Regions from separate parts of the Promicromonospora noduliphila genome, predicted to be linked through region 2. Evidence: riboswitches for the same ligand, from Rfam matches in the RefSeq annotation. Region 2 holds a riboswitch; each other region holds the start of a gene.
The links. Region 2 has a riboswitch for cyclic di-AMP ahead of AC0QU1_RS23790 (C40 family peptidase). Riboswitches for the same ligand answer to the same signal wherever they lie in the genome.

Region 1 (9,868 bases), 1.6 Mb from region 2:
CCGGCCAGGGCGAACACGGTGGCGACCACCGCGATCTTCGTGAGGATGCGGGACACGCGTCCGGTGCCCTCGGGCAGGGCGAGCCTCCGGACCCGGCGGCGGATCGCGCCGACCGGCCAGGCGACGGCGGTCACCAGCAGGATCAGGGCGGAGACCCCGAGCACCGGGAGCACGACCGCCGGGGCGCGCTCCGGCTGGACCGGCAGCATCGCGAAGGCCCCCTCGAACGAGATTGCCTCGACCCGGTTGTCCGCGACCCGCATCGCGATGGTCCGCTGGCCGCCGACCTCACGCCAGACCCAGGGCGCGATCTCCTCGTACAGGGCCGGTGAGACCGAGAGCGGGCCGGGGGTGATCAGCAGGCGGCCGTCCGCGCGGGCCGTGAGCTGGGTGGTGCTGAAGGTGTCGAGCGCGGCGAGGAACGTGCTCTGCATGCCGCGCGACGACACGTAGGTGCCCTCGGCGATCGCCGCGTGCTCCTTGGCGGTCGCCTCGGTGGTGGCCGGCGCCGCGCCGCCGTCCGTGGTGCCCGCCGCGCCGCCGCCGTCCGTGGTGGCCGCCGGGGTGCCCGTCCCGGCGGCGCCGGCGACGTCGGCCGTGCCGGCCGGGAAGTACCGGTCGCTGAAGCCGTGCAGCACGGAGTCGCGCAGCGCGAGGCTGACGTAGCCGTTCGCGCCGGTGCTGTTGAGCGAGACGAAGATCCCGGTGCGCTCCTCCGGGTAGAGCTGCAGGTGCGAGTGGAAGTACTGGGTGTCGCCGCCGTGGCCGACGATCCGGTGGCCGTTGCGGCTCTCGTCGAAGAAGCCGAGCGTCATCCGGGGGCTCGCGGCGAGGTTGCCCAGCGAGCTCTCGTCCAGCGCTGGGGCCTGCATGAGGTCGAGCGTCTCGGGTTCGAGGATCGAGCCGGTGCCCGGCTCGCCGAGCTGGGCCAGCATGAAGCGCGCCATGTCGGGCGCCGACGCGGTGAGGGCCCCGGCGGGCGGCGTCCCGACGATCTCGAACTGCCCGGGGGCCGCTGCGGACGACGGGTACCCCTGCGACATCCGGTCGCGCAGCTCGGCCGGCAGCGGCTGCTCGAAGGTCGACGACGTCATCCCGGCGGGCGCGAGGATGTTCCGCTGGACGTACCCCTCGAACGGCACACCGCTGACCCGCTCGACGATGTAGCCGGCGAGCGCGTTGCCGTAGTTCGAGTACGCGGGCACGGTGCCGGGCTCGTAGACCTGCTCCGGCGGGTCCTCGGCCAGGGCGTCGCGGAGGACCACCGGCTGGTCGCCGAACCCGATGAGGCCGGCGATCCGCTCCTCGAACCCGGCGGTGTGGGTGAGCAGGTGCCGGAGCGTGATCGGCCCGTCGAACCTGCGTGGGACGTCGAAGTCGAGGTACTCCGCGATGTCCGTGTCCAGGTCGACGTCGCCGCGCTCGACGAGCTGCATGACGGCGGTGGCCGTGAACAGCTTGGACACCGAGCCCGGGCGGAACAGCGTGCGCTCGGGGTCGACCGGCACGGCCTCGCCGCCCGTCGTGCCCGTGTCGGCGTAGCCGTAGCCGCGGGTGGTGACGATCTCGCCGTCGTCCACCACGGTGACGACGGCGCCCGCGATGCCAGCGCTCTCCAGCGCGGCCGGCAGCAGGCCGTCGAGCCAGGCGTCGACGTCCTGCGCGGTCAGGGGGTGCTCGCCGGCCGGGGCGGAGATCCGCGGGGGCGGGGCGGGGTCCTCGGCGGTCGACGCCGGAGTGGTCGCGGTGCCGGATGCGGCGGCGGTCGCCCCGGTCGATGTGGGGGCGGCGGCGGTCGGCGTCGCAGGTGCCGCCGTCGCCGTCCGCGCCGTGGCGGAGGCCGCGGTCGCCGTCGTCCGCACCGTGGCGGACGCCGGTGCGCCGGCCGCGACGGTGACGGCAAGGATCCCCAGTGCGGCGAGGCCGGCGGCGACTCGTCGGGCACGGTGCGCCGGGCGGCCGTGCAGCGGGTGGTCGCGCAGCGGGCGGCCGCTCAGCGGGTCGCCGCCGGGCCGCTCGGTGGGCGTGTGGTCAGTGGACGGGAACATCGTCGCGCTCCTCGCGCTCGGCAGGTGTTCGGGCTGCTCCGGAGCCTTTTCTCCGGACGGGACCAGCCTGTCGGGATCCCCTTTTCACCACATCGCCCGCAGGCAGGCACTTGGCTTACGACCTTTGGCGGAGCCGCCTACGACCGAGGTGGACCATGCGCTCGCTGCGGGAACGCGGGCCGCATCTCGCAGCAGGCGCATGGTCAACCGCGGAGGATCGCTAGGCTCCTGCCCGTGACGACGTCGGAGATCGTGTCGATCGTGTCCGTGGCGCTCCCGACGATGGGCGCCGTCCTGTCCGCGATCGCCTCGTTCGTGGGCGTGCTGCCCGGCGGCGAGCGCCGGCTGCAGCGCCTGGTGGCCATCCACAAGGACATGCCGGACGGCGAGGGCAGGGCGGCCCTCGAGGACGCGATGAACCGCCTGGCCGTCGATGCCGCGCGCCGGGCCGTCCCGCCCGGCGGCAAGCGGCGGCGGGCGCGCCGCAAGCTGGACGCGGGAAAGCTGATCGGGGTCATCTTCGTGGTCCTGGTCGGTGGCGGCGTGGCCGGGGGCCTGTTCCAGCTCGGGGCGCTGGCTCAGGCGCTGCCCTTCCTGCAGTGGCTGCTGTGGATCGTCGCCGCCGCGGTGACGCTGTTCACGACGCTCCTGGTGACGGTCGGCGGTATGACCGACGTCTTCCAGGACGAGGACAAGGGCGACGGCGCGGACAACGGCGGGAAGGCGAAGGCCGGGCCCGCGGACGAGGGCGGGCAGGCCACGGCCGACTCCTCGGACGCGGGCGCCGATTCCAGGGACGCGGACAAGGTCGAGCCCGCCTGACCACGCGAACCGTCGGCGCCGCCGGCCGGCGCTGATCCGCCACGGCCAGGGTGTGGCCTGGATCACACACTGCCCTGTCACATCGGCGGCGGCTGAGGAGTCATGCCTTCGTCCGCTGCGGCACGCAGCGCCACTCCCCCTGTGGAGCGCCACTCCCCCTGTGGAAGGAACGTCATGACCTCAGCAGTCGACACCCTGCGCCGCGACTTCGGCGGCGACATCATCGAACCGGGCGGGGCCGAGTACGAGTCGGCCGGCCGCTCGCTCCTGGTCGCGGGCAGCCCGGCCTACGTCCTGCGCCCCACGACCGTCGGCGACGTGCGCGCCGCCGTCAGCTTCGCCGCCGCCTCCGGGCTCGCGCTGTCCGTACGCGGCGGCGGCCACAGCTTCCCGGGCTTCGGCACCAACGACGGCGGCGTCGTGATCGACCTGAGCAAGCTCGCCGACGTCGAGGTGGTCGACGGCGACCGCCACCTCGTCCGGATCGGCGGCGGCGCCACCTGGGGCAAGGTGGCGAACGCGCTGGCCCCGCACGGCCTGGCGATCTCCTCCGGTGACACGAAGAGCGTCGGCGTCGGCGGGCTGACGCTGAGCGGCGGCATCGGCTGGAAGGTGCGCAAGTACGGCCTGGCCCTGGACAGCCTGGTCGCGGCGGAGGTCGTCACCGCCGACGGCGGGGTGGTCACCGCGAGCGCGGACGAGCACCCGGAGCTGTTCTGGGCGGTCCGCGGTGGCGGCGGCAACCTGGGCGTCGTGACAGCCTTCGAGTTCGTCGCGCACCCCACGACGGAGGTCTTCTTCGGCAAGGTGACCTTCCCGGCGTCGGAGGCGGTGACCGTCCTCCAGGGCTGGGCCGACCACCTCCGCACCGCCCCGGAGGAGCTCACCTCGGTCGCCACCCTGGCCAACCCGCTCGCGGGCGGCCCGGACGCGCCCGTGGAGATCCACGTCGCGTTCGACGGCGACGACGCCGGCCTCGCGGCGCGGGCGATCGACCCGATCCGCCGGCTCGGCACCGTCGTCGCCGACGACGTCGCGCTGAAACCCTACGCGGACGTCCTCGTCGAGGGCGCCGCCCCGCCGCCCGGCATCGAGCTGCTCGCCCACAGCGGCTTCGTGCGCCGCGAGTCGGTGCCGGAGGCGCTGAAGACCCTCGCCGAGGTCGGGACGGCGCAGGGGTCGCCGCTGATCTCCGTCCGCGCCGTCGGCGGGGCGGTGTCCCGGGTGGCCGGCGACGCCACCGCCTACGCGCACCGCGCGGCGGAGCTGATGGTCGCGACCGTCACCGGCGGGCCGAAGCCCGTCGTCGAGGCCGCCCGCCCCCGGCTGGCAGCGATCTGGGCGAAGCTCGCCCCGCACGTCGACGGCGCCTACGCGAACTTCCTCGCATCCGCCACCGAGGAGGACGTCGCCGCCGTCTATCCGTCCCCGACGTACGAGCGGCTGGCCGCGGTCAAGCGGCAGTACGACCCGGACAACCTGTTCCGCCTCAACCACAACGTCCGGCCCGCCTAGACCCGGTCCGGTGCGCCCTGGGCGGGCCCGAGCCGGGCGCCTGGGCGGGCCCGAGCCGGGCGCCGAACCGCAGGTTGCGCGTGCTCCCGGTCGCCGAACCGCAACGACATGCCGGCACACGACGAGCCGGCCGGCGTGTCGTTGCGGTTCGGCGACCGCGACGCTGCGGCGGGCCCTTATATCAGACCGGATAATTCGGTCAATAGCCGCGCCCCTCCACAGCACGCTCCGTAACGGGATTGTGACTTTCTGGCCCTTCCGGGTTACGGTCGGTCCCGCTCGCGGGAAAGTCCGTGGGTACTCGAGGCGGACGCCGAGCCCTGCCACCGCCCGAGATCTGCACTGACCAGATGGCAGGGACGGGGGAACCAGGTAAGTGGGCACCATCGGTGTCCTTGGGGTGAAGCCGCACAGGTTAGGACCGCGGCCGGGTCATTCTCCGATCCGAATCCGACAGCTCACCTCGTAGGCGTCGGGAGAAAGCCGAACGTGACTACTCGCACGCCCGGGCGCCATCGTGCTGCCCGTAGACCCATCACGCCCCTGACCCCGTTCACCCGCGCCGCCGCGCGCGGCATCTCCACGACGGCCCGCCGGAGCGCGGTCGTCGCGGCCGGCTCGGGACTGATCGTCTCCCTGCTCGCGGGGCCCGCCAGCGCCGCTCCGGCGGCCGCGGCCCCGGCGACCGAGCCGGACACCACGACGGCGGAGCTCGACGCCGTGACGCTCGACGCGGTGAAGGACGCCGCACGGGAGGTGACCACCGCGAAGCTGACCACGGCGAAGGCGGACACGGCGCCGGCCGTGAAGGTCACCGCCAAGAGCAAGTTCACCCTGGAGACCGGGACGATCAAGGTGACGCCGGCACCCGAGCCGGAGCCCGAGCCCGAGCCGGTCGTCGAGGAGGTCGTCGAGCCCGCCGAGGAGGAGGTCACGGCCACCGCCGTCGCCGAGGAGCCCGCGGTGGAGGAGGCCGCCCCTGCGGCTACCTCCGGCTCGGCGATCGTCGACATCGCCATGCAGTACCTCGGCGTGCCGTACCTCTGGGCCGGCTCGACCCCCGCCGGGTTCGACTGCTCCGGGTTCACCTCGTACGTGTACGCCCAGGTCGGCATCAGCCTGCCGCACAGCTCCGCGGAGCAGCGCTACGCGGGCACCGTCGTCTCCGCGGCCGAGGCACAGCCCGGCGACCTCATCTGGACGCCCGGCCACGTCGCCATCTACGCGGGCGACGGCATGCAGGTCGAGGCCCCGGTCCCCGGCGAGACCGTCCGCTACACCTCGATCTGGCAGTCCAGCCCGACGTTCATCCGCGTCGGCTGAGTCCGCCGGCCCCGCTGAGACCGAAGGGCCCGCACCATCCGGTGCGGGCCCTTTGCCGTCCCCCCGGACCTGACTGTGGTCAGGGACGAACGTGGCGCACCTCTCATCCCCGTGTCAGTGGCGAGTGGCAGGATCACCCGTATGAGCTCAGCCACGAGCATCGAGACCAATGCCCTGAACACCATCGACGAGAGCGAGCGCCGCGGGTCGCCGCGCGAGCTGTTCTGGCCGTGGTTCGCGGCCAACGTCTCGGTGCTCGGGCTGGGCTACGGCTCCTACCTGCTCGGGTTCGGGGTGTCGTTCTGGCAGGCCGTGGTGGTCGGGATCGTCGGCATCGTGGTGTCGTTCCTGTTCTGCGGGTTCATCTCGCTGGCGGGCAGGCGCGGCTCGGCGCCCACCATGGTGCTGTCCAGGGCCGCCTTCGGCGTCCAGGGCAACCGGCTGCCGTCGCTGCTGTCGTGGGTCCTCACCGTGGGCTGGGAGACGGTGCTCGTGGCGCTGGCCACGCTCGCGACCTCCACGGTGCTCGGCGCCCTCGGCTGGGGCGGCGGCACGGCGACCAAGGTCGTCGCCCTCGTGGTCGTGGCGGGCATCGTCGTGGCGGCGGGCGTCTTCGGGTTCGGCCTGGTGATGCGGCTGCAGGTGGTGATAACGGTGCTGACGGCGGTGCTCACCCTCGTCTACATCGTCCTGGTGGCCGACCACGTCGACTGGGGGACGGTCGCCGCGATCCCTGCGGGCGGCGGGCCGCAGGTGATCGGCGGGCTCGTGTTCATGATGACCGGGTTCGGCCTGGGCTGGGTCAACATGGCCGCCGACTACTCGCGCTACCTCCCCCGGACCGCCTCGGGCCCGCGGATCGTCGGCTGGACCACCTTCGGCGCCTCGCTGGCCCCCGTGGTCCTGCTCGTGTTCGGTCTGCTGCTCGCTGGCTCCGATCCCGTGCTGAACGAGGCGATCGGCGCCGACCCGATCGGCGCCCTGTCCACCATCCTGCCCACCTGGTTCCTCATCCCGTTCGTGGTGGTGGCCCTGGCGGGGCTGATCGGCGGCGCCGCCCTCGACATCTACTCCTCGGGGCTCGCCCTGCTGTCCCTCGGGCTGCCCGCGCCGCGCTGGCTCGCCGCCGCCATCGACGGCGCGCTCATGATCCTCGGCGCGGTCTACGTGGTGTTCGTCGCCGACTCGTTCATCGGCCCCTTCCAGGGCTTCCTCATCACGCTGGGCGTGCCGGTCGCCGCGTGGTGCGGCGTCCTGCTGGCCGACATCCTGCTGCGCCGCCGCGACTACACCGACGCCGACCTGTACTCCGCCTCCGGCCGGTACGGGTCCGTGAGCTGGAGCGCCGTGCTGCTGGTCCTGGCCGGCACCGCCGTCGGCTGGGGGCTGGTGACCAACACCTACGCGCCGTGGCTGCAGTGGCAGGGCTACCTCCTTGGCCCGCTCGGCGGAGCCGACGGCGACTGGGCGGGCGCCAACCTCGGCGTGCTCGTCTCCCTGGTCATCGGGTTCGCCGGCACGCTCCTGCTGAGCGCCGGCGCCGTACGCCGCCAGGAGGCGCGATGACCGGCGGCGGAGCAGGGACGGGCCAGGCGGCGGAGACCAGCGGCCGAGCGGAGGCCGGCGGCTCGGCGGAGACCAGCGACGGAGCGGAGACCGGCGACGCGGCGGAGACCAGCGACGGAGCGGAGACCGGCGACGCGGCGAAGACCAGCGACGGAGCGGAGACCGCCGTCGTGCCGCCGGGGCCGGACGCCGCCCTGGTGGTGATCGACATGCAGAACGTCTTCGCGCATCCGCCCAGCCCGTGGGCGTCGCCCGACTACCCGGCCGCGCTCGCCGGGACCCGGCGCCTGCTCCCCGCTTTTGCCGGCCGCACCGTGCTCACCCGCTACATCGCCCCCACCGTGCCCGACGGCGCCTGGCGCGCCTACTTCGACCAGTGGCCGTTCGCGCTCGTGGCGCAGGACGACCCGCTGTACGAGCTCGCCGGCCTGGCCGACGTCGCGCAGGCCGGGGCGCCCGTGGTGACGCGCACGACGTTCGGCAAGTGGGGTCCGGAGCTGGAGGCCGCGACGCGCGAGGCCGGCGAGCTGGTGCTCGCGGGCGTGGCCACCGACTGCTGCGTGATCTCGACGGCGCTCGCCGCGGCCGACGCAGGCCGCCGGGTGCTGGTGGTCGCCGACGCCTGCGCGGGCTCGACCGCCGAGAACCACGAGCGCGCCCTGGAGATCATGCGGCTCTACGCGCCGCTGATCGAGGTGACGACCGTGGACGACCTCCTCGCCCCGCCAGCACCCCTCGACTCGGAGGAGACCAGCCCAGGGAACATCAGCCCCGAGGGCTGACGCCCAGCGCGTGCCGGTGGAGCCGGCGGAGCTGCCGCGGGTCGACGCCCGCCTGCTCCGCCACGGACGCGACGGTCGCGCCGTCGTGCGCGAGCAGGCGGCGCACCCGCTCGGCCCGGACCGCCGTCACGTACTGGTGCGGGGTCACGCCGACGGCACGCGCGAAGGCCCGCAGAAAGTGGTACGGACTGAGGTGCACGAGGGCCGCCAGCTCAGCGAGCGGGTGCGGGTCGAAGGGCGCGCCGTGCACCCGGTCCGTCACCGCGAGCACCCGGGCGCGCTCCAGCACGCCGGGCACCTCGCGGCGCCCGGCGCCGTGGGCCGACGTCGCGAGGTGCGCCAGCACCAGGCTCACCAGCTCCTCGGCGGCCTCGGCCGTCACGCCGTCGGTCAGCAGCGACCGGCGCACCCTCGCGGACGCGGCCCACACGACCGGGTCGTGCCCCACGGTGCGGTAGGACTCGTGGGCCTCCCACGAGATCTCGTGCTCGGCCGCCGCACTCGCGAGCGCGGCGGCGCTCGGGACGATCTCCACGCTCTCGGTCGGCTCGCGGGTACGGAGCCAGGCCAGCGGCCGGGCGCCGTTGACGCCGACCGTCCCGGGCCGCAGGTCCAGCAGCCGGGCCGGCTCGTCGCCGTGCCGCACCACGGCGTCGGCATGCCCGGTGAACGTGACGCCGACGGCGAACGGGGCGCTCGCGCTGGTAAATCCATCCGCCTCGTGCGCGGGCAGGACGGCGTGCACGAGCCGCCCGGCGGGGTGCTCCGCCGTCCGGACCCGCGCTTGCCCGGTCACGGCCGCGCAACCGGGTCCAGGTCCGTCGACCGCGAGACCTCTGCCCACTCCGCGAGCTCGGCGCCCAGCCGCTCCAGCCGCGCCGCGATCCCGTCGTGCGCGTCGGCACCGAGCACCAGCCGCGTCGGCGCCGCGTCGCCGGTGACGACGGCGTGGATCGCCGCTGCCGCCTTCACCGGGTCGCCCGGCTGGGTGCCACCACCGGTGGCGACATACTGCCTGGTGGGGCCCACCGTCTCGGCGTACTCCGGCAGCTCGGCGGACACGAGCGCCGCCGACCGGTCGAAGAGTCCGGTCCGGAACGCGCCCGGCTCCACCACGACGAAGCGCACGCCGGGCACCTCGTCGACCAGCGTCTCGGTGAGGCCCTCCAGCGCGAACTTGGTCGCGCAGTAGACCCCGAACCCCGGCATCGTCACCTGGCCGCCCACCGACGACATCTGCACCACCGTGCCACCACCCTGGCGGCGGAAGTACGGCAGGACGGCGCGGGTCAGCGCGGCCGGGCCGAAGAAGTGGAGCTCGAAGAGCTGCCGCAGCTCGTCCTCCGTGGTCTCCTCCAGGGCGCCGACCTGCGTCCGGCCGGCGTTGTTCACGAGCACGTCGATCCGCCCGTTGGCGGCGACCACGTCCCGCACCAGCGCGTCGGCCGCGTCGAAGGACGCCGACCGCGACACGTCGAGGGTGAGCGGGACGAAGCGGTCCCCGTAGGCGTCGGCGAGCGCGCGCAGCCGGTCGGCCGACCGCGACGTGCCGACCACGGTGTCACCGCCGTCGAGGGCGGCGCGGGCGATCGCCTCGCCGAACCCCGAGCTGGCACCCGTCACGACCCACACGCGCGACATCGGCATGGTTGCTCCTCCCTGGTACGACCCGTGCTCTACGAGTACCCCTGGAGCCTAGGCATCCGGAAAGCCCGTGGACGAGGACGGAAGTTGCGGTTCCGTCGCCCCCGCAGCCGCCCTGGTCCGGCCGCGCACCCGCACGGGCCAAGACGCGCGATGATGTCCTCGCCC
Region 2 (9,868 bases):
ATCTCCATCGCTTCCATGCCCATGTAGTGCATGGCCGCGACGCCGGCGCCTGCGAGCGCACCGCCCACGATCATCGCGGGCAGCTTTCGCTTGCCCAGCTCCGTGATGAACAGGCCGGCACCCACCACGACGATGGCGATCGCCGCGCTCAGGAGGGTTTCGGGAATGTTGTATCTGATGGTCACGCCTGAAGCCGAGAAGCCGAGCATGGCGACGAAGTGCATCACCCAGATCCCGGTACCGCCGAGTGCGATGGCGCCGAACACGAGCCACGCCGCGCGCGCGCCGCCCGAGGCTGCTCGGGCTCGAGACGTGCACGCAAGGCCCGTCGCTGCGCCGGTGCACGAGATCGCGTACGCCAGCAGGGGCGTCACGATCCCGAATGTGAAGTGGTCGATCACTGGCATGGTGTTGAACAGCCCCTCAGAATGGTTCCCTCTGTTGCGGAAACGTTACAGAAGCCCCTGTACCAGGGACAATAGGCAGAACTCCCCGTCGAAGGGATATTGCGGACGTGATCAGGCTGGTCAGAGGCCTGCGACGAGGTAGTCGATGGAGGCGGTGAGCGCCGCGACGTCGTCGGGTTCGACCGCGGGAAACATACCTACCCGGAGCTGGTTGCGCCCGAGCTTCCGATAGGCGAACACGTCCTGAATGCCGTTGGCGCGCAGCTCGTCCAGCAGCCGTCCGGCGTCGACCTCCGGGGCCAGGTCGATGGTGCCGACCACCGTCGACCGCTCCTCCGGGCGCTCCACGAACGGCGTGGCCCAGTCCCGCGCCTCGGCCCAGGAGTAGAGGATCTCGGCCGACGTCGCGCAGCGCTTCGCCGACCACTCGAGCCCGCCCTGGGCGATCAGCCACTCGACCTGGTCGGCGAGGAGCAGCAGCGTCGCGACCGCCGGCGTGTTGAGGGTCTGGTCCTGGCGCGAGTTCTCGACCGCCGTCGTGAGCGACAGGAACTCCGGCACCCAGCGTCCTGAGGCCTCGATCCGCGCCGCGCGCTCGACGGCGGCGGGGGAGAGGACGGCGAGCCACAGGCCGCCGTCGGCCGCGAAGGCCTTCTGCGGGGCGAAGTAGTAGGCGTCGGTCTGGCTCAGGTCCACGGGCAGCGCGCCGGCACCGGAGGTCGCGTCGGTGAGCACGACGGCGCCGTCGGGCCCGGCCGGGCGCAGCACCGGGGCCATGGCGCCGGTCGAGGTCTCGTTGTGCGGCGTGGCGTAGGTGTCGACGTCGTCGGCGGGCGCGAGGTAGGCCACCGTGCCCGGCTCGGCCGAGATCACCTGGGAGGGCTCGAGGAACGGGGCGCGCGACGTCGCCGTCGCGAACTTGCCGCCGAACTCGCCGAACGCCGCGTGCTGGGCCCTGCGCTCCACGAGGCACAGCGTCGCGACGTCCCAGAACGCGGTGGAGCCGCCGTTGCCGAGGGCCACCTCGTAGCCGTCGGGCGCGCCGAGCAGCTCCGCCACACCCTCCCGGATGCGGTGCACCAGGCCCTTCACGGGCGCCTTGCGGTGGGACGTGCCGAGCACGTGGGCGTTCGCCACGAGATGATCGACCTGCCCCTTGCGCACCTTGGAGGGACCGGAGCCGAACCGGCCGTCGGCGGGCAGGAGGTGTGGCGGGATTGTCAGTGGCACAGAACTAGACTAGAACCTGGGCCGACGCCCGGGGCGCCGAGCCCAGGGCGACTGGACGGCTGCGCGCATGACGGGAGCTGACGTGACGGATCTGATCGACACCACCGAGATGTACCTCAAGACGATCTACGAGCTCGACGAGGAGGGCATCACCCCCCTGCGCGCGCGCATCGCGGAGCGCCTGGGGCACTCCGGCCCCACGGTGTCGCAGACGGTCGCGCGCATGGAGCGCGACGGGCTCGTGATCGTGACCGGCGACCGGCACCTGGAGCTCACCGAGCTGGGCCACGACAAGGCGACGCGCGTCATGCGCAAGCACCGCCTCGCGGAGCGCCTGCTGACCGACGTGATCAAGCTCGACTGGGAGCACGTGCACGTCGAGGCCTGCCGGTGGGAGCACGTGATGAGCGACCTGGTGGAGAAGCGGCTCGTGGGCCTGCTGGACCACCCGCACCACGACCCGTACGGCAACCCGATCCCCGGCCTGTCGGAGCTCGGCGAGGACTACACGGACGTGCCGTTCCTCACCGGCGTCATCTCGCTGCCCTCCGCGTTCGAGGCCGCGGCCAAGAAGGGCGTGAAGGGCGAGCCGCTCGCGGCGTCGCTCACCCGCATCGCGGAGCCGCTGCAGACGGACGTCGAGCTGCTGGCCCGCCTGTCCGACGCCGGCCTCGTGCCCGGCGCGCGGGTCACCGCTGAGCTCGACGACGGGACGTACACGGTGACGGTCGACGGCGCCGGCACCGCCCTTGAGCTGGGCGAGGACCTGGCGCGTCACCTCTTCGTCGCGACGTCCTGAGCGGGTTCGAACCGGCCGTTCGGTGGGCGAGAACCGGCCCTTTCGGCGGGCGGTTTGTCCGAAACCAGTCACCACGCGTCCGACACGTTCCGTTATTCGTTGCCGGAACGTGACATCGCGGGTGAGGTCCGCTAAGTTCGGACCGCTCCCCCGGAGTTATCCGGGGTAGTCCTCGGACGGACGCCGAACTCTGTCACCGGCCCGAGGCCCCAAGACGACCGCATGACAGAGGCGGGGGACCCACCATCGGGCGCCAGGGTGCGTCCTCGGGGTGAAGCCGGGCAGTCCTTCGGGAGTGCACGGCCGGGTGATTTCTCCCACCCGAACCCGACAGCTGACCTCGAAGGCGTACAAGGAGAGGTTCTACGTGACTGCACGTACCACACGCGCACGCCACCGTGCTGCGCGACGACCCGTGACTCCGCTCACCGAGTTCGCCCAGAACGCCGCCGTCGGTCGCCGCACCGCGGTCGCCGCCGCGGGTGGCGCGCTCCTCGTCTCGACCTTCGGTGGCGCGGTGGCCGCGCAGGCCGCTCCGATGGAGACCGGCCCGGCCGCCAAGATGAACTCGGTCGACCTCAACGCGCTGACGGCGCAGGCGCGGGAGTCGCTGTCCAACGCTCCCGTGGTGACCGTCGCCCCCGACGCCGAGCTCAACGTCGAGAAGGCCGCGGTGTCCGTGGTCTCCGCCGCCGAGAACGAGGAGTACCAGGCCGAGCTCGCCGCCGAGGAAGCGGCAGAGGCTGCCGAGGCCGCCGCCGAGGAGGCTGCCGAGGCCGCCAGCATGGTCGCCACCTCGGTCGACATCCCCGACTCGGCGATCGGCAACTCCGTGATCTCGATCGCCAGCCGCTACGTCGGCGTCCCGTACGTCTCCGGTGGTTCCAGCCCGAGTGGTTTCGACTGCTCGGGCTTTACTGCGTACGTCTACGGTCAGCTCGGGATCGCGCTGCCGCACTCGTCGTCCGCGCAGCCCGGTTACGGCACCATCGTGCCGGCCTCGGAGGCCCAGCCCGGCGACCTGATGTGGACGCCCGGCCACGTCTCGATCTACGCCGGTGGCAACACGATGATCGACGCGTCCAAGCCCGGCACCGTCGTCGACTTCCGCCCCATCTGGCAGTCGAACCCCACGTTCGTCCGCATGGGCTGAGCCCAGCCGCGCAGGACCCGAGCAGAGCGCCTGTCAGTGCCCCGCCCGATGACCGGGTGGACACTGGCGGGCGCTCTGCTTTGCCATCCTTCGGCATTCTTTTTGCTACCGGATACCCACAACCTGTGCCCCGCCGGTAGCGTTGGAGTGCAAAGGTGCACTGCCAAGGGAAAGGGCTGGCGATGACACGATCCGAGGTCGTACTGGTCGGTGTGGACGGATCGGCCGCGAGCCTGCACGCGCTGGACTGGGCCACCGCGTACGCACATCGCGTGGGGTGGGCGCTGCACATCGTGTGCAGCTATTCATTGCCGTCCTTTACGGCCGCGTCACTCGACGGTGGCTATGCCGCCCTCGACGACACGACCATCCAGGAGGGCGCCAAGTCGGTCCTCGCGGAGGCCGAGGCCCGCGTGGCCGACGCCGGGGTGCGCGCCACCACCGAGGTGGCGACGGGTGATGCAGCGGGTGTGCTCGTGGAGCTGTCCGGCGACTACGGGCTCGCCGTCGTGGGCACGCGCGGCAAGGGCGGGTTCACGGAACGCCTGCTGGGCACGGTGTCGTCCGCGCTGCCCGCCCACGCGCGGTGCCCGGTGGTCGTGGTGCCGCTGCGCGCCGAGACCAACCGCGGCGTCCAGTGGAAGGCGCCGGACGCCGAGCCGGCCGAGTCGGGCGAGGCCGCGACGGAGGCCGCCGTGGCGGCCGGCCCGGGCGAGATCCGGGACGTGCGCCGCATCGTCGTCGGCGTGGACGGGTCTCCGCAGGCCGAGCGGGCGCTGCAGCACGCGATAGAGCAGGCCAACGCGTGGGGTGCGGAGCTGACCGCCGTCACCGGGGTGCCCGTCGGCAATGCCGGGATGCTGGCGTGGCTACCGTCGTCGATCGACCGCGAGCAGGTGCTGGCGGACATCGGGGCCGGCATGGACGTGCTGATCGACCGCTACGAGGCCGAGAACCCCGGCCTGCGGATCCGGCGGATCGTGCTCGACGGCACGGGCGCCGAGCTGCTCACGGAGTTCTCCACGGCGTCGGACCTCGTGGTGGTGGGCTCGCGCGGCCGCGGCGGGTTCCGCGGGCTGCTGCTCGGCTCCACGAGCCAGGCCGTGCTGCACCACTCGGCGTGCCCGGTGCTCGTGGTCAACAAGCACTGCGCGGACTGAGGGGCGCCGTCCACAACGTGTCAGGCCCTCAGGTCACTCCGGTGACCTGAGGGCCTGGGTTCTGGCAGGGCAGGTCAGTCGCGCGCCGCCGCGGCCTCGGCCGCCGCCAGGAGCACGCAGGTCGCCACGCCGTCCATCGCCGTGCGGACCTCGTCCAGCGGGGGCATCGACGGCGCGAGGCGCACGTTCTTGTTCTCCGGGTCCTTGCCGTACGGGTGCGTGGCACCGGCGGGCGTGAGGGCGATGCCCGCCCCCTTGGCCAGCTCCACCACGCGCGACGCCGTGCCCGGCGCGACGTCGAGCGACACGAAGTAGCCGCCCTTCGGCTCGGTCCACGAGGCGATGCCGTACCCGCCGAGGCGCTGCGCCAGGATGTCGACGACGGCCTGGAACTTGGGCGCCAGGATCTCGCGGTGCTTGCGCATGTGCTCGCGTACGCCGTCGGCCGAGCCGAAGAACATCGCGTGCCGCAGGTGGTTGATCTTGTCCGGGCCGATGGACGCGGCCGACAGGTGCTTCTTGTACCAGGCGATGTTGGCCGGCGAGCTCCCGAGGAACGCGACGCCCGATCCCGCGAACGTGATCTTCGACGTCGAGGCGAACAGGAGCACGCGGTCCGGGTGGCCGGCCTCCGCCGCCAGCGCGATGGCGTTCGGGCTGGTCACCTCGTCATCGGTCAGGTGGTGCACCGCGTACGCGTTGTCCCACAGGATGCGTAAGTCCGGCGCGGCCGTGGGCATCGAGACCAGCGCGCGGGCGACGTCCTCCGTGATGACCGCGCCGTCCGGGTTGGAGTAGGTGGGGACCACCCACATGCCCTTGATCGTGGGGTCCTCGGCGACGAGGGCGGCAACGGCCTCGGCGTCCGGACCGTCCGGCGTCATCGGGACCGGGACCATCTCGATGCCCATGGCCTCGCAGATCGTGAAGTGGCGGTCGTAGCCGGGGACCGGGCAGATCCAGCGCACGGTTTCTTCGCGCGCCCACGGCTTCGGGGAGTCGGGGAAGCCGAACAGCTCGGCGAACGTGACGATGTCGTGCATGACGGTCAGCGACGCGTTGCCGCCCGCGAGGAGCTGTTCCACGGGCACGTCGAGGAGCTCGGCGAAGATGCGCCGCACGGCGAGGCCGCCGTCGAGCCCGCCGTAGTTGCGCGTGTCTGTGCCGGTGTCGTCGGTGTGCACGCCCACGCCGGGCAGGGCCAGCATCGGCTCGGCGAGGTCGAGCTGCTCCGCCGACGGCTTGCCGCGCGTGAGGTCCAGCTTCAGGCCCTTGGCCTGGAGCTCGGCGTAGGCCTGCTGGAGCTCGGCGAGGTCCGGGAACGTTGCGGTCGTGGGGGACGACGTCGTAGTGGTCACCTCCCGGAGCCTACGCTCAGCCGGCGGTCGGTGACAGTTCGGAGCGCTCGCCCTTGCCGGTGGGGGTGTCGCCGGCCGCGTCGTCCTTGGGGCTGTTCGCGTCTGTGTCGCCGTCGGCGGTCTTGGTGTCGGCGGGCTTCTTGACGACGGCGTCCGCGCCAGCAGGCTTCTTGTCGTCGGCGCTGCCTTCGGCGGGCTTGTCGTCTTCCTCGGGCTGCTCGGTGTCCGTGTTGCCAGGCTGCTCGGCATCGGGCGCTTCGGTGCCTTCGGCAGCCTCGGTCTTGCCGGTTGCCTCGGCGTTCTTGGGAGTATCGGCCTCGGTGCTGCTGCTGTCGGCCTCGGCAGCCGGCTCGGCGGTCTCAGCTGTTCCGGCCTCGTCGGACGTCTCGGCCTCGTCCGCCGTCTCGGTCACCTCGGAGTCCGCGTCTGCCTCGTCCGCCGTGGCCGTGCCCTCCGACGCGCCCTCGCTCCCGAGCGCCACCAGAGATTCCTCGAGGATGTCCAGCGCCATCTCCAGCTCCGGCTGCACGATCGACAGGGGCGGGGACAGCCGGATCGTCGACTCGCGCGTGTCCTTGGCGAGCACGCCGCGCTCCAGCAGGGCCTCGCACAGCTCCCGTCCCGTGCCGAGCGTGGGGTCCACGTCGATCCCGGCCCACAGGCCGATGCTGCGCGCCCCGGTCAGCATGCCGCGCTCCACGAGCGCGTCGAGCCGTTCCTTGAGCACCGTGCCCGACGCCGCGGCGCGCGCCTGGTACTGCCCCGTCGAGAGGAGGTCGAGCGCGGCGATGCCGACCGCGCACGCCAGCGGGTTGCCGCCGAACGTCGAGCCGTGCGTGCCCGGCGTCAGGACGCCGAGGATCTCCGGCCTGCCGACCACCGCCGAGACCGGGACGATCCCGCCGCCCAGCGCCTTGCCCAGGCAGACCAGGTCCGGCCGCACGTCCCACAGCTCGCAGGCGAGCGTCGTGCCGGTGCGGCCGAGGCCCGACTGGATCTCGTCGGCGACGAGGGCGATGTTCTTCTCCGCGGTGAGCTCGCGCAGGCCCGGCCAGAACTCGTCGGGCGGCAGCACCACACCGGCCTCGCCCTGCACCGGCTCCATGAGGACGGCCACCGTGGTGTCGTCCACGGCGTCGGCCACGGCGGCCAGGTCGCCGAAGGGGACCCGGACGAACCCGGGGGCGAAGGGGCCGAACCCGCCGCGGGCGGCCGGGTCGTCCGAGAGGCCGACGAGCGTGGTGGTGCGGCCGTGGAAGTTCCCGTCGGCGACCACGACCGTCGCCTTGTCCTCCGGCACGCCGCGCACGTCGTAGCCCCACTTGCGGACCGCCTTGATCGCGGTCTCCACGGCCTCGGCACCCGTGTTCATCGGCACGACGAGGCTGTCCTCGCCGCCGGTCGTCAGCGGACCCACCACGTCGACGAGCCGCTGGGCGAACTCCTCGAGCCGGTCATGGTCGAACGCGCGGGACGTGAGCGTGACCTGGCGGAGCTGCGCCATCGCAGCGGCCAGCAGGCCTTGGTGCAGGTGCCCGAAGTTCAGGGCCGAGTACCCCGACAGGAAGTCGAGGAACTCGTTGCCGTCCGTGTCCCATACGTGTGTACCGTGCGCCCGCGCGATCGTGACCGGGAGTGGATGGTACGTCGGGGCGAGTGCGCCGTGCGTCGTGTCCGCCATGCCCCGCAGCCTAGGTCGGGACCCGGCATCTTGCCGAGCAGGTAGCAGATATCGGCCCGCCCGACGCCGGGTCCCCGACCAGCGGGTTCCCCGGACCGGCGGGTCCCGGACTACTTCTGCTCGATGACGCGCGGGAACCGCTCCGGGGGAGCGCCGAACGCGACGCGGGACTGGCCGATCACCGTGTGCCCGAGGGCCCGCGCCCCGACCCAGCCGACGACCGCGCCGATGCCGAACGGCAGGATGCGGCCCAGCAGCAGGCTGCCCTGCTTGGCGATCTGCCGCTGGATGAACCGGTGCGTCAGCGCCTTGTTCACCCGGTGCAGCGTGGTGCGCGGCATGCTCGTGAGCAGCACCTTGCCCCACGCGACGCCGGACCCGCCGATGGCGTTCTCGACGTCCTTGGCGCCCTGGTCACCGAGCACGGTGGCGAGCAGCAGTGCCCGACGCCGCGGCACGTCCTGCACGTCGATCCCGTGCACGTCCGCCACGGCGAGGGAGAACGCCGCCGACGAGGCGAAGAACGTCGCCACGTCGCTCGTCGACAGCGCGACGCTCGCTGCGGTACCCACCGCGGGGATGGCGGCCGCCGCGCCGACGGCGCTGCCGGTGGTCTGGATGACCCGCAGGTACTCCTTCTCCAGGAGCTTGATGATCTCGGCGGGGGTGGCGTTGGGATTGCGGGCGCGCACCTTGTCCACATGCCTGTGGATGGTCGCCGACGGGATGGTCACCGCCTTGTCGACCAGGTAGTCCAGTGGGCCGTCGGGCTTGTAGTTGACCCAGTCCGCCGGCGTGACCTCCACCGAGTTGTCCGGCTTGATGATCGCGTCGCCCGGTGGCGCCTGGCCGGTGGACTCCGGCGCGGTCAGCTTCTGCTTGTCATCGGTCATGTCAGCCCTCCGCCGGCTGGTCGAACTGCGCGTCCGGGATCTCGGCGCCCGCCTTGAGCGTGCGGCCCACGGTGCAGGTCTTGTCGATCGACCGCTGGGCGATCGTGAGGAGCTTCGCCCGGTCCTCGTCGTCGAGGGCGGACAGGTCGATCTCGAACTTCTCCGTGAGCACCGGGTAGCGGTCCTCCGCCATGTCCTTCGGGTCCTCGACGCGGATGGTGGTCTTGTAGTCGTCACCCAGACGGCGCGCGAACGCCCTGTCGCTGCTCATCCCCGCGCACGCCGCGAGCGCTACCTTCAGCAGCTCGCCCGGCGTGAACACCGCGCCGGCGCTCGCCGGCCCGATCTCGACGCGGGCACCGCGGGCCGAGAAGCCCGTGTACGTGCGGGTGCCGTTGCGCTCCACCCACAGCGGGTCCGTGGGTGACGGGGTCACGGCGTCGTCCATGCTCGTGGCCCCGGGGGTGGTCGTCTGCTCCGTCATGAGGGTGATCCTTCCACTGGTCACCGACACGGTCACGAAGTTCGGTCCAGCGCGTCCCGGTCGGCTCGACCCAGTAGTGAACGCGGACGGCGTCCGCGACGTTCCCGTTCGCCGCGCAGGCTCGCCTGCGCGCTGCCACGATCGTGCTCATGGCGCAGAACGGGAGCGACGGACCGGAGGGGACCGGTTCGACGTCGGGCAGCACGAGACCAGGCAGCACGACGCCGGAGGGTTCGGCGGCGGGTGAGCCGGCGTCGGCGGGTCCGACGGCGGGTGGTCCGACGGCGGGTGGTGCGCGGTGGAGGCCGGACTGGCGCGACCTCGTCAAGCGCCTGATCGGTGTGGCCGCCGTGATCCTCGTGGTGTGGCTGGTCTACCTGTTCCTCTCGGCGTTCCTGCCGCGCTGGTGGGCGCAGGTGATCGGCAACGCGGTGGACGGTTCGTTCGCGGCCGGCGCGTGGTGGGGGCTGATGGTCGGCGCGGTGTTCACGGCGATCCCGGTGCTGTTCCTGGCGCAGGCGGTGCTCACCCGGCGGTCCTGGCAGGTGCGCTCCGCGTACCTGGTGCTGGCCGCGCTGTTCGCGGTGCCGAACCTGCTGACGCTCGGGATCGTGCTGGGCACGGGGTCCGCGGCGCACGCCGGCGAGCGGATCCTCGACGTCGACGGGCCCGCGTTCCGCGGCGGGTCGGCGTGGGGCGCCGT
Region 3 (9,868 bases), 680 kb from region 2:
GCCCGCGGGACGGCGTCCCGGCCGGCGGCCGGCAGGGCGCAGGGAGCACCTACCGCCTGCACGACTGGCTGATCTCCCGGCAGCGCTACTGGGGCGCGCCGATCCCCGTGGTGCACTGCCCGCAGTGCGGCGAGGTGGTGGTGCCGGACGACGAGCTGCCGGTCGAGCTGCCGCACCTGGCGGGCGACGAGCTACTGCCGCGGTCCGCGACGTCGTCGGACGCCGAGGCCGTTTCCCCGCTGGCGGGCGCCCGCGACTGGGTGGTGACCACCTGCCCGCGGTGCGGCGGTCCGGCCGAGCGCGACACGGACACGATGGACACGTTCGTCGACTCGTCCTGGTACTTCCTGCGCTACCTGTCGCCCGGGTACGACGGCGGCCCGTTCCGTCCGGAGGACGCCGCCCGCTGGATGCCCGCCGCGCTCTACGTCGGCGGGGTCGAGCACGCGACGATGCACCTGCTGTACGCGCGGTTCATCACCAAGGTGCTGTACGACATGGGCCTGGTGCCCTCGCCCGAGCCGTACGCCCGCCTGCTGAACCAGGGCCAGGTGGTCAACCACGGCAGGGCGATGAGCAAGTCGCTGGGCAACGGCGTGGACCTGGCGGCCGAGCTGGACCGGCACGGGGTCGACGCCGTCCGGCTGGCGATGCTGTTCGCGGGGCCGCCGGAGGACGACGTCGACTGGGCGGACGTCTCGCCCGAGGCGATGCGGAAGTTCCTGGTCCGGGTGCTGCGGCTGGTCCTGGCCGGCGGGCCGCCCCCGGCGGCAGGCGACGACGGACCGGACGCCCTGCGCCGCACGGTCCACCGCACCGTGCACGACGTCGACGGGCTGGTCGAGGCCGGGCGGTTCAACGTCGCCGTCGCGCGGCTGATGGAGCTGGTGGGCGAGGTGCGGCGGGCGTCGTCGGGCGGCCGAGCCGGAGGCGACGAGACCTGGCGCGAGGCCGTCGAGGCCGTCGCCGTGCTGCTGAGCCTGTTCGCCCCGCACACCGCGCAGGAGCTGTGGGAGCGGCTGGGCCGGACGACGCCGGTCGCGGCGCAGCCGTGGCCCGCCGTCGACCCGGCGCTGCTGGTGACCACGGAGGTCGAGGCGGTGGTCCAGGTGGACGGCAAGGTCCGGGACCGGCTGCCGGTGCCCCCCGATGTGGCGCCGGCGGAGCTGGAACGGCTGGCGCTGGCCCGGCCGGCCGTCGCGCGTACCGTGGGTGACCGGACGGTGCGGCGGGTCGTCGTGCGCCCGCCGCACCTGGTCGCCGTCGTGCTCGGTTAGCGGTCAGACGGGGGCGCTGTCGTCCGCGTCGAGCTTCGCGCGCAGGGCGCGGAGCTCGACGAGGATCTCGCGGTTCTGCGCGGCCAGGTCGTCGAGGCGCTGGTCCTTCTGCGCGTCGTCCTTGCGCTCCTCCTCGGAGATCTCCTCCATGCCGTTCACGATGACGGCGATGAACAGGTTCAGCACCGCGAAGGAGACCACCAGGATGTAGAGCACGAAGAAGATCCACGCCGAGGGGTGGGTCTCCATCACCGCGCGGGCGATGTCGGGCCACGCCTCGCCGGTCATGGCCTGGAACAGCGTGAACAGCGACGTCCCGAGGTGGCCGAAGTACTCGGGCGCCGCCTCGCCGAACAGCCCGGTGGCGATGACCGCTGCCACGTACATGACCAGGACCAGCAGGGCACCCACGGCGCCCATGCCCGGCACCGCCCGCAGCAGGCCGTCCACGACGCGGCGCAGCGACGGCACCACGGTGATCACGCGCAGCACGCGGAGCACCCGCAGGGCGCGCAGGGCGGACAGCGACTCGCTCGCCGGGAGGAACGCGACGCTCACGACGAGGAGGTCGAACACCGCCCACGGGTCGGTGAAGAACCGCCAGCCGTAGGCGTACAACCGCAGGAGCAGCTCGAGCACGAAGAAGCCGAGCATGATGTGGTCCAGCGTCTCCAGGACTTCCAGAGCGCGGCCGTCCACCATGGTCTCCGCGCCCAGGACCAGGGCGTTCGCCAGGATCACGGTGAGCACGACGTTGGTGAACCACTTGCGGCCGAGGAGATCGCCGACGCGCTCCCGTGCGGTCCGTGGCTCGGCCCGGGTGCCGGTGGCCTGGTTCATCGTGTCTCCTTCACTCTTTCGTGCCCGGGGCCCTCGCCCCGGTCCTGCGTCGGGCCCCTCGCCCCGGCGAACTGTAGCGCGGCGGTGTTAGGCCGGTTCGCTGGGCGCAATGTCCCGATATGGGGCTGATCGGCGGGTCCGGTGGCAAGTCGGATAAAACAGTGCTGAGGTAGAGGCAAGCAAGCCATACCACTCTGGAGGAAAAACCATGGGCTTCTGGGCCTTTCTCATCCTCGGACTGATCGCCGGCGTGATCGCACGCATCGTCATCCCGGGCAAGCAGCCGGGTGGTTTCTGGGTCACCCTGCTCCTCGGCGTGCTCGGCGCCATGCTCGGCGGCTGGCTGGGTGGACTCATCTTCAACATCAGCTTCAGCGAGTTCTGGTCCTGGTCGACCTGGCTCTTCGCGGTGATCGGCGCGATCATCGTGATCCTCATCGCGCAGGCCATCTTCGGTCGCAGGAACGCTTGATCGCAGCAGCCCGCGGCCGCGCCCTCACCGCCGTCGTCCTGACGTCGGTGATCGGCGCGGCCGCGGTCGCCTGCACGGGCGGCGCCGCGGCGCCGTCGTCCACCCTGGGTCCCGTGCCGGACGGCGTGGCCGCCCGCCTCAGCGTCGAGGTGGGGCAGGGGCGCACGCAGTACGCCGACCGGGAGATCCTGCTCTCGGTCACCAACGACTCCGACGAGACGATGACGCTCCTGGCCGGGGCCCTGCACGCCGACGGCTTCGGGCCGTCGCACCCTACGAGGGAGGGGCGCACCATCGCCCTGCGCCCCGGCACGACGCGTGACGTCTACGTCGGGCTGGGCGAGGCGGAGTGCGCGGGCTACCGGGCGGGACCGGGCGAGCCCGTGCCGGACCCCGCGCCGTCGGCCACGATCACGCTGGCGCTCGGCGAGTACGAGGACCTGGGCCCGGCCACCGACGTCGTGGTCGACGACGTCGGCGATCCCGCCGGACACCTCGCCCGCAACCATGCGGTGGACTGCGCCCAGGCCGCCGTGGCGGCGGGTGCGGACCTCGCCGTCGACGCGGACGTGCCCGTCGAGCGGCGCGACGGCGAGTGGGCCGCCCTGGTCACGATGCGGATCGAGCCGGTGGCGGGCGGTCCGGAGGTCACCGTCGACCGCATCGGCGGGACCACGCTCCTGAGCAACCCGGGCGGCGGCTCCGGATGGACCGGCCGGGAGCTGTCCGGGCAGGGTTCCGGCCGGCTGGTGCTCCCGGTGGTGCCGGCCCGCTGCGACGCCCATGCCGTGGGCGAGGACAAGCGGGGCACGTTCCTGCCCGTGTACGCGAGCGTCGACGGGGAGCCGCAGCACGTCGTCTACGTGCCGATGCCTGACGCCGCCCGCGCCGACCTGTTCGCCTTCATCGCGGACTACTGCGCCTGGCCGGAGTGACGGCGCACCTCCGGCTCAGGCTCTGCTGGTTGTCGGCTGAGCCTGCGGTTCCGCTCGGGGCGGGTGCCGGCCCCCACCCTTCGCCGCACCTCCGGCTCAGCCGATGATCGGCGCGCTCTCCGGGAGCCGGTACAGGCGCCGTCGCGCGCGGAGGGCCAGCGCGGTGCCGAGGGTGATCGGGCCGAGCCGCCCGATGAACATCAGCACCACGAGCACGAGCTGGTGGTACCAGGCCAGGGACGCCGTGATCCCGGTGGACAGGCCGGTGGTGCTGAACGCTGAGGTCACCTCGAAGAGGATCTGGTCCACCGTGAACGGCGAGAGCGCCGTCATCCACAGGGTGGGGAGCACCACGATCGCCACGGCCAGCAGGGCGAGGGTGAGCGCCTGGCGCTGCGTGGCGGGCGAGATGCGCCGGTCGAAGACGGTGGCGTCCGGGTCGCCCCGCAGTTCCGACCAGATCACCACGGCGAGCACGGCGAACGTGGTGACCTTGATGCCGCCGGCGGTGCCCGCCGACCCGCCGCCGATGAACATCAGGATGACCGTGCCGAGCCAGGTCTCGGTGTGCATGTCGCCCGTGCTCACGGAGTTGAACCCCGCCGTGCGCGCCTGGACGGACTGCGTGAACGACGCCAGGACCCGGCCGCCCGTGTCGAGCGTGCCCATGGTGGCCGCGTTGTCCCACTCCGTCAGCAGGAAGAAGCCGGTACCGCCCACCAGCAGCAGGGCCGTCATGAGCAGCGTGATCTTGGTGTGGACGCTCCAGCGCCCCGGACGGCGCCGCTCGCGCAGCACCTCCAGGACGACGGGCAGGCCCAGTCCGCCCAGGATCGTGGCGACGCAGATCGGCACGCAGATCCACGGGTCGGCCACGAAGTCGATCAGCGACAGCGAGAACAGGGCGAAGCCCGCGTTGTTGTAGCCGGAGACCGAGTGGAACACGCCGTGCCAGAGCGCCTGGCCGAGAGGCTGGTCGTAGGCGACGGCGAAGCGCGCCGCGAGCACGAGGGCCACGACCGCCTCGACGACCAGCGCGAGGATGACCACCCGGACCAGCATCCGGCGCACGTCGCCGAGGCCCACGGTGCGGGTCGACGCCGCGGCGACCAGCCGGGTGCTCAGGTCCAGGCGCCGGCTGACCAGCACCCCCAGCAGCGACGCGACCGTCATCACGCCGAGGCCGCCGAGCTGAATGAGCACCAGGATCACGGCCTCGCCGAACCCCGACCAGAAGACCGGCGTGTCGGTGACGATCAGCCCCGTCACGCAGACGGCCGACGTCGCGGTGAACAGGGCCTCCATGAACGTGGCCGGCTCGCCGGACGCCGCGACGGGCAGCAGCAGGAGCACGGTTCCCACGGCTATCGCGCCGAGGAAGCCCACGATCACGAGCTGACCCGGCCGCCTTCCCAGGGCCGCGCCGCGGCCCTGCTCCCGGCCCACGGGGCTGCTGAACCGCATCTGGTAGTCCTTCGTTCATCCGGCGCCGAACTGCCTCGCGCTGCCTCGCGGACGCCGTCCGGACGTCCGACGGTCACCGTAGCCCGTCGGCGGGTGCGGGCACGCGAGAGGCGCCGCTTCCGGCGTCGGGCGGGACCCGATGCGGAGGCGGCGCCTCTCGATGCTCTGCTGGCGCAGAGCGCGGCCTTGCTTGCGGCGAGCGCGACGTGCGGTAGGTGCGTCAGGCGACGCGGATGAACGTCGGGCTGCTCTGCCACATCTCGGTGTAGCGCACCGGCATGCCGGCGGCCCACGCCTCGATGATCATGCCGTCGCCCGCGTAGAGGGCCACGTGGCCCGGCGTCCAGACGATGTCTCCGGGCTCGGGGTAGGTGACCTGGTAGCCGGAGCCGAGCAGCGCGCCCGACTGGTGCGGCAGCGAGTAGCCGAGCTGTGCGTACACGTACGAGATGAGGCCGGAGCAGTCGAAGCCGGTGGCCGGCGAGGCGCCGCCCAGCACGTACGTGATGCCGAGGTAGTTGAAGGCGATGTTGACGGCCTGCTGGCCGAGCGGGACGGGGTCCGGCGCGTCGACCGAGACGACGGCGGCGGTCGCCTCGCCCTTCTCGCCGTCGGCACCGGAGCCCGACGAGGCGCCGAGGGCTTCCATCTCGATCGGCATCTTCGCGTCGGCCGGGACGGTCACGGTGGGGGCTGCGGCCACGGCCTGCTTGGCCACCGCGGTGAGGGAGCTGAGGTCGGCCGAGTTGAGCTTCGCGGTCTTGACGTCGGTCTTGAGGTCCATCGCAGGGGCTGCGTGCGCCGTCGTGGCGATGGTCGAGATCAGGACGCCACCCGCTGCTGCGGCGATCGCTCCTCGGCGAGCGACGGTGCCGGCGTTCTCGGTGGCGGTACGGGCAAGGATGGTCAGCGGTGTCATGGCCGGCCGGCTGTCGCGGTGCCGGCCACGGATGGAGTTCGTCACCTAATGTCTCCTGTACCGCCTGCGAGGTCAGCTGTCGGGTTCGGGTAGGAGTACAACCCGGCCGCACGGCTACTGGGGGGTTCCGTCCGGCTTCACCCCGAGGACGACGATCCTGCTGTCGCCCGGAAGTGGGTCCCCCGCTCCTGTCTTGAGCGTCTGGTCATGAACCGGTGACAGGACTCGGCGCCCGGCTCACGACTCCACCGATGCGGTGGAGCAGAAGTCAAAGTACACACCTTCACGGAAAAAGTCACGATCGGGTTACGCATTACGGTCTGACCCAACGAAGATGCAGATTTGCACCGTTCCGGGCGTCAGGGGTTATGACCGACATCACATATCCGCTACCTTCGGCGGCATGGACGACAAGGAGTACCGCGTCTCTGCCTGGTGGGTCGTCCCCATCAGCGCGATCGTCTGGTGGGTCTGCGGGTTCCTGCCCTGGCTGCTGCAGGTGTTGTACCAGGTCACAGGCCTCGCCGAGGCTTCGCCCGCCGCGGCGGGCGGTTTCCTCCCGCTCCCCTTCACGGCCGACGGCGACGTGGTCGGCCTGGTCGTCATGGCCCTGCTCGGCGGCCTCCTGGCGGGCGGCACCGCCCGCATCCCGGCGTCGGCCGGCGCGGGAGCGGGCGCCGCGATCGCCGGAACCCTGCTCGGCATGGCGGCGACGGGCGGCACCTCCTGGTGGCTCGCGGTCCGCGAGACCGGCGACGACGTCGTGCCGCTCGGGATGCTCGTCCTCACCGGTGCCGTGGGGCTCGTCGGGCTCGGTGCCGGGCTCCTGGCGAGCCTCGGTCCGGCGGCGCTGCGCGGCCTCGCGCTCGCCCTGCCCGTCGTCCTCCTCGACGGGTGGTTCTGGGGCCTCGTGCCGGGGAACTCCGTGTCCCCCGCCGGCACCTGGTGGATCTTCGCGGTGGCGCTCGGCATCGCGTTCGGCCTCGCCGTGGACAGCCGGCCGATGGAGCTGCTGGGCTGGCTGCCCACCGCCGGCGTCGTCTGGGCGCTGCAGGCGACCGGGCCGGCGCTGCTCGCCGTGCAGGACGACCTCGGATCGGGGTCGGTGCTCGCCGAGAACCTGTCCTCGGTGGGGCGCATCGTCTGGGACGAGATCTCCGCTGCGGCGATCGTGACGGAGGGGCACCAGCTCGGCGCCTGGGTGGTCGCCCTGCTGCTCGGCGCGGCGATCGCGGCGCTCCGGCTCTCGCGTGAGGCGGCGGACGAGGAGGGCGAGCTCTTCGAGGCGCTGGCCTGATCTCGGGCCTGGCCAGGTCGGTCAGGCCGGGCCACTACTGATTGCGATTGTGTAAATTTCACCCACAACCGCGCATCTACCCTGTTCTACACATGTCCGGTCCCCCTACGTTTAGGTCAGTTCGGGGGCAATCAGCCTCTGTGCGAGCAATGGGGGCATATATGAAGAGAAGGTCACTCGTCGGCGCCGCCACCTCCGCGGCGCTCGCCGTGGCGGTGCTCGTCGCCATGGCACCGGGTGCACAGGCCGCGACCAGCGATCCCCTCCGGGGCAAGCAGTGGGGCCTGGACCAGATCAACGCCGAGGCTGCCTGGTCGGTCAGCACCGGCGAGGGCGCGGTGGTGGCAGTGGTCGACACGGGTGTCGACTTCGACCAGCCCGACCTGGCAGGGCAGCTCCTGCCGGGCGCCACCTTCACCGGCTGCGCGAACGTCCGTCCGTGCGGCAAGGGGGACTTCAGGGGCCCCGACGGCAAGAACAACGGCGACGAGCACGGCACGCACGTGGCGGGCATCGTGGCCGCTGCGGCGAACAACGGCATCGGTGTGGCGGGTGTGGCACCGGACGCCAAGATCCTCCCGGTCAAGGTGCTCGAGGCCGGGTCGGGTTCGTCGCAGGACATCGCGGACGGCATCCGCTGGGCTGCCGACCACGGCGCCGACGTCATCAACCTCTCCCTGGGCTCCGGCCCCGGGGCGCAGTTGCTGACGATCCTCGGCGTCGACTCCCTGATGCGTGACGCCATCGCGTACGCCCGTACCCAGGGCGTGCTCACGGTGGCGGCGGCCGGCAACTCCTCGACCCCGCTCTGCAGCGACCCGGCGTTCACGAGCGTCGCGATCTGCGTGGGGGCCACGGACTCGGCCGGTATCCACTCCTACTACTCGGAGCTGCCGATCAAGCTCGACCTGAAGAGCGTCTCGGCGCCCGGCGGTTCGGGCGGCCTGACCGGCTGCGACGGCGACGTCTGGTCCACGGTTCCCGTGGGTACCGGGTCGGACATCTGCAGCGGGGGCAGCTACGACTCGTACGCGGGCACGTCCATGGCGACGCCGCACGTGGCGGGCGTTGCCGCACTGCTGTTCGCGCAGGGACGTCCGACGGCGGGTGTGGAGAAGGCCATCCTGTACACGGCCAACGACCCGCTGCTGGGCCTGCGGGGGCTGTGGACGCCGCTGTACGGGTACGGCATCGTCGACGCGGCGGCCGCTGTCGCGTACTGACCGGCGGTCCGCTGCCGAGACAGCAGCCGGGCGGGCTGGGACCACGGTCCCGGCCCGCCCGGTCTTGTGTCGGCGGCTCGGTCAGTAGGGGCGGATGTAGACCGCGTAGTCCTGCCACTGCGAGACGTACCGGACGGGGCTGCCGTAGTTCGCGGCCTCGACCACCATGCCGTCGCCGGCGTAGAGGGAGACGTGGCCCTGGGTCCACACGATGTCGCCGGGGATGGGCGACTCGACCTGGTAGCCGGCGCCCACCATGGACGACGACGAGTGCGGCAGGTCGACGCCGAGCTGCGCGTACACGTACTTGATCAGGCCGGAGCAGTCGAAGCCCGTGTCGGGCGAGCTGCCGCCGTAGGCGTAGGCGATGCCGATGTACTGCATGGCGATCGAGATGGCCTGGGCGCCGATCGAGCCGTCGGACGCGTAGTCCGGGGTAGCGGGCTCTGCCTCGTCGGCGACCGCCGTGGCCTCCACCTCCAAGGACCTGGCCGGCTCCACGACGGGCTCCGGCTCCGGAGCGGGGGTGACCTTGACGGCGGCGCTCTCGATCTCGAGCTTCGCGTCGTTCGCCACCTGTACCGCCGGCGCCGCGGGGACCTCCCTGTGGGTCTCCTGCGTCAGTGCCGTCTTGTCGACGGTCGCCAGTCGGTTCGAACCGTCTGCCGCGACCGCGTATGCGCTGGGTGCGAGCGCCGTCGCGAGAAGTCCGGATGATGCCGCGATCAGCGCGCCAGAGCGGGCGGCGGTGCGGGTCACGGTCATGAACGAAGTGCTAGGAGCATGATCGGCGCGGTGTCGAGCGCGCCGGACGGTGGTACTCACCGAAGTTCTCCAGTCGCCGGGTTCGTGGGCCCGTACCGGTCTGGGGAATGGGGCCCGCGGTTGTGCCTCCGGTGGCGCAACGAAACCGACGCTACATACGGGGTACCACCTTGTCTCGATCAGATAACAGTTGTCGTGAAGTAACAGAGTGTCCAAATTGCGCGTAACTTTTCGACCAGATGCCTTTTCCCAGCGTAAGGGTCATTCTCGTCACCAAAATGATGCCGTGAGGGGCGTTGCCAAACACGAGAGGAAATGATGCGACACGCCGGTCTCCGGCGGCGTGTCAGCTCTTGTACCCGGCTCCTGCGCCCCGCGCGAGGCGCCGCCCTGGCGCCTCTGTCGGTACCCGTCCGTATCCTCGCGGCATGGCCACCCACCGGCTCACCGTGCAGCAGGCGCGCCGCATCGCGCTCCGCGCGCAGCTCCTCGACGCTCACCGGCCGGTCGACCTGGTGCACCTGGTGGAGGACCTGACGTTCCTCGCGGTGGACCCGACGTCGGCCGTGGCGCCGGCGGTGGACCTCGTCGCCTGGTCGCGGCTCGGGAACGAGTACTGGCTCGGCGCGGTCGACGACGCGATCACCGACCGCATGCTGTTCCAGCTCCGCGGCAC

Region 1: another riboswitch for cyclic di-AMP. It lies ahead of AC0QU1_RS17170 (C40 family peptidase); the one in region 2 lies ahead of AC0QU1_RS23790 (C40 family peptidase).
Region 3: another riboswitch for cyclic di-AMP. It lies ahead of AC0QU1_RS00445 (C40 family peptidase); the one in region 2 lies ahead of AC0QU1_RS23790 (C40 family peptidase).

The regions. Positions count from the first base shown of each region.
Region 1 covers NZ_CM167806.1:3,898,466-3,908,333, forward strand. The annotation lists gene AC0QU1_RS17155 (serine hydrolase) at 1-2,048, opposite strand, end outside; gene AC0QU1_RS17160 (hypothetical protein) at 2,283-2,870, shown strand; gene AC0QU1_RS17165 (FAD-binding oxidoreductase) at 3,045-4,385, shown strand; cyclic di-AMP (ydaO/yuaA leader) riboswitch at 4,703-4,873, shown strand; gene AC0QU1_RS17170 (C40 family peptidase) at 4,875-5,708, shown strand; gene AC0QU1_RS17175 (purine-cytosine permease family protein) at 5,850-7,274, shown strand; gene AC0QU1_RS17180 (cysteine hydrolase family protein) at 7,271-8,056, shown strand; gene AC0QU1_RS17185 (helix-turn-helix transcriptional regulator) at 8,040-8,852, opposite strand; gene AC0QU1_RS17190 (SDR family NAD(P)-dependent oxidoreductase) at 8,849-9,703, opposite strand.
Region 2 covers NZ_CM167806.1:5,456,341-5,466,208, reverse strand. The annotation lists gene AC0QU1_RS23805 (MHYT domain-containing protein) at 1-374, opposite strand, end outside; gene serC (phosphoserine transaminase) at 528-1,637, opposite strand; gene AC0QU1_RS23795 (iron-dependent transcriptional repressor DtxR) at 1,720-2,436, shown strand; cyclic di-AMP (ydaO/yuaA leader) riboswitch at 2,639-2,801, shown strand; gene AC0QU1_RS23790 (C40 family peptidase) at 2,852-3,589, shown strand; gene AC0QU1_RS23785 (universal stress protein) at 3,772-4,749, shown strand; gene AC0QU1_RS23780 (aspartate aminotransferase type Ic) at 4,824-6,107, opposite strand; gene rocD (ornithine--oxo-acid transaminase) at 6,124-7,788, opposite strand; gene AC0QU1_RS23770 (hypothetical protein) at 7,899-8,681, opposite strand; gene AC0QU1_RS23765 (OsmC family protein) at 8,683-9,165, opposite strand; gene AC0QU1_RS23760 (hypothetical protein) at 9,315-9,868, shown strand, end outside.
Region 3 covers NZ_CM167806.1:99,794-109,661, forward strand. The annotation lists gene AC0QU1_RS00420 (class I tRNA ligase family protein) at 1-1,277, shown strand, start outside; gene AC0QU1_RS00425 (ion transporter) at 1,281-2,117, opposite strand; gene AC0QU1_RS00430 (GlsB/YeaQ/YmgE family stress response membrane protein) at 2,326-2,589, shown strand; gene AC0QU1_RS00435 (hypothetical protein) at 2,586-3,524, shown strand; gene AC0QU1_RS00440 (TrkH family potassium uptake protein) at 3,621-4,988, opposite strand; gene AC0QU1_RS00445 (C40 family peptidase) at 5,209-5,952, opposite strand; cyclic di-AMP (ydaO/yuaA leader) riboswitch at 5,954-6,117, opposite strand; gene AC0QU1_RS00450 (hypothetical protein) at 6,311-7,204, shown strand; gene AC0QU1_RS00455 (S8 family serine peptidase) at 7,366-8,427, shown strand; gene AC0QU1_RS00460 (C40 family peptidase) at 8,509-9,192, opposite strand; gene AC0QU1_RS00465 (winged helix DNA-binding domain-containing protein) at 9,621-9,868, shown strand, end outside.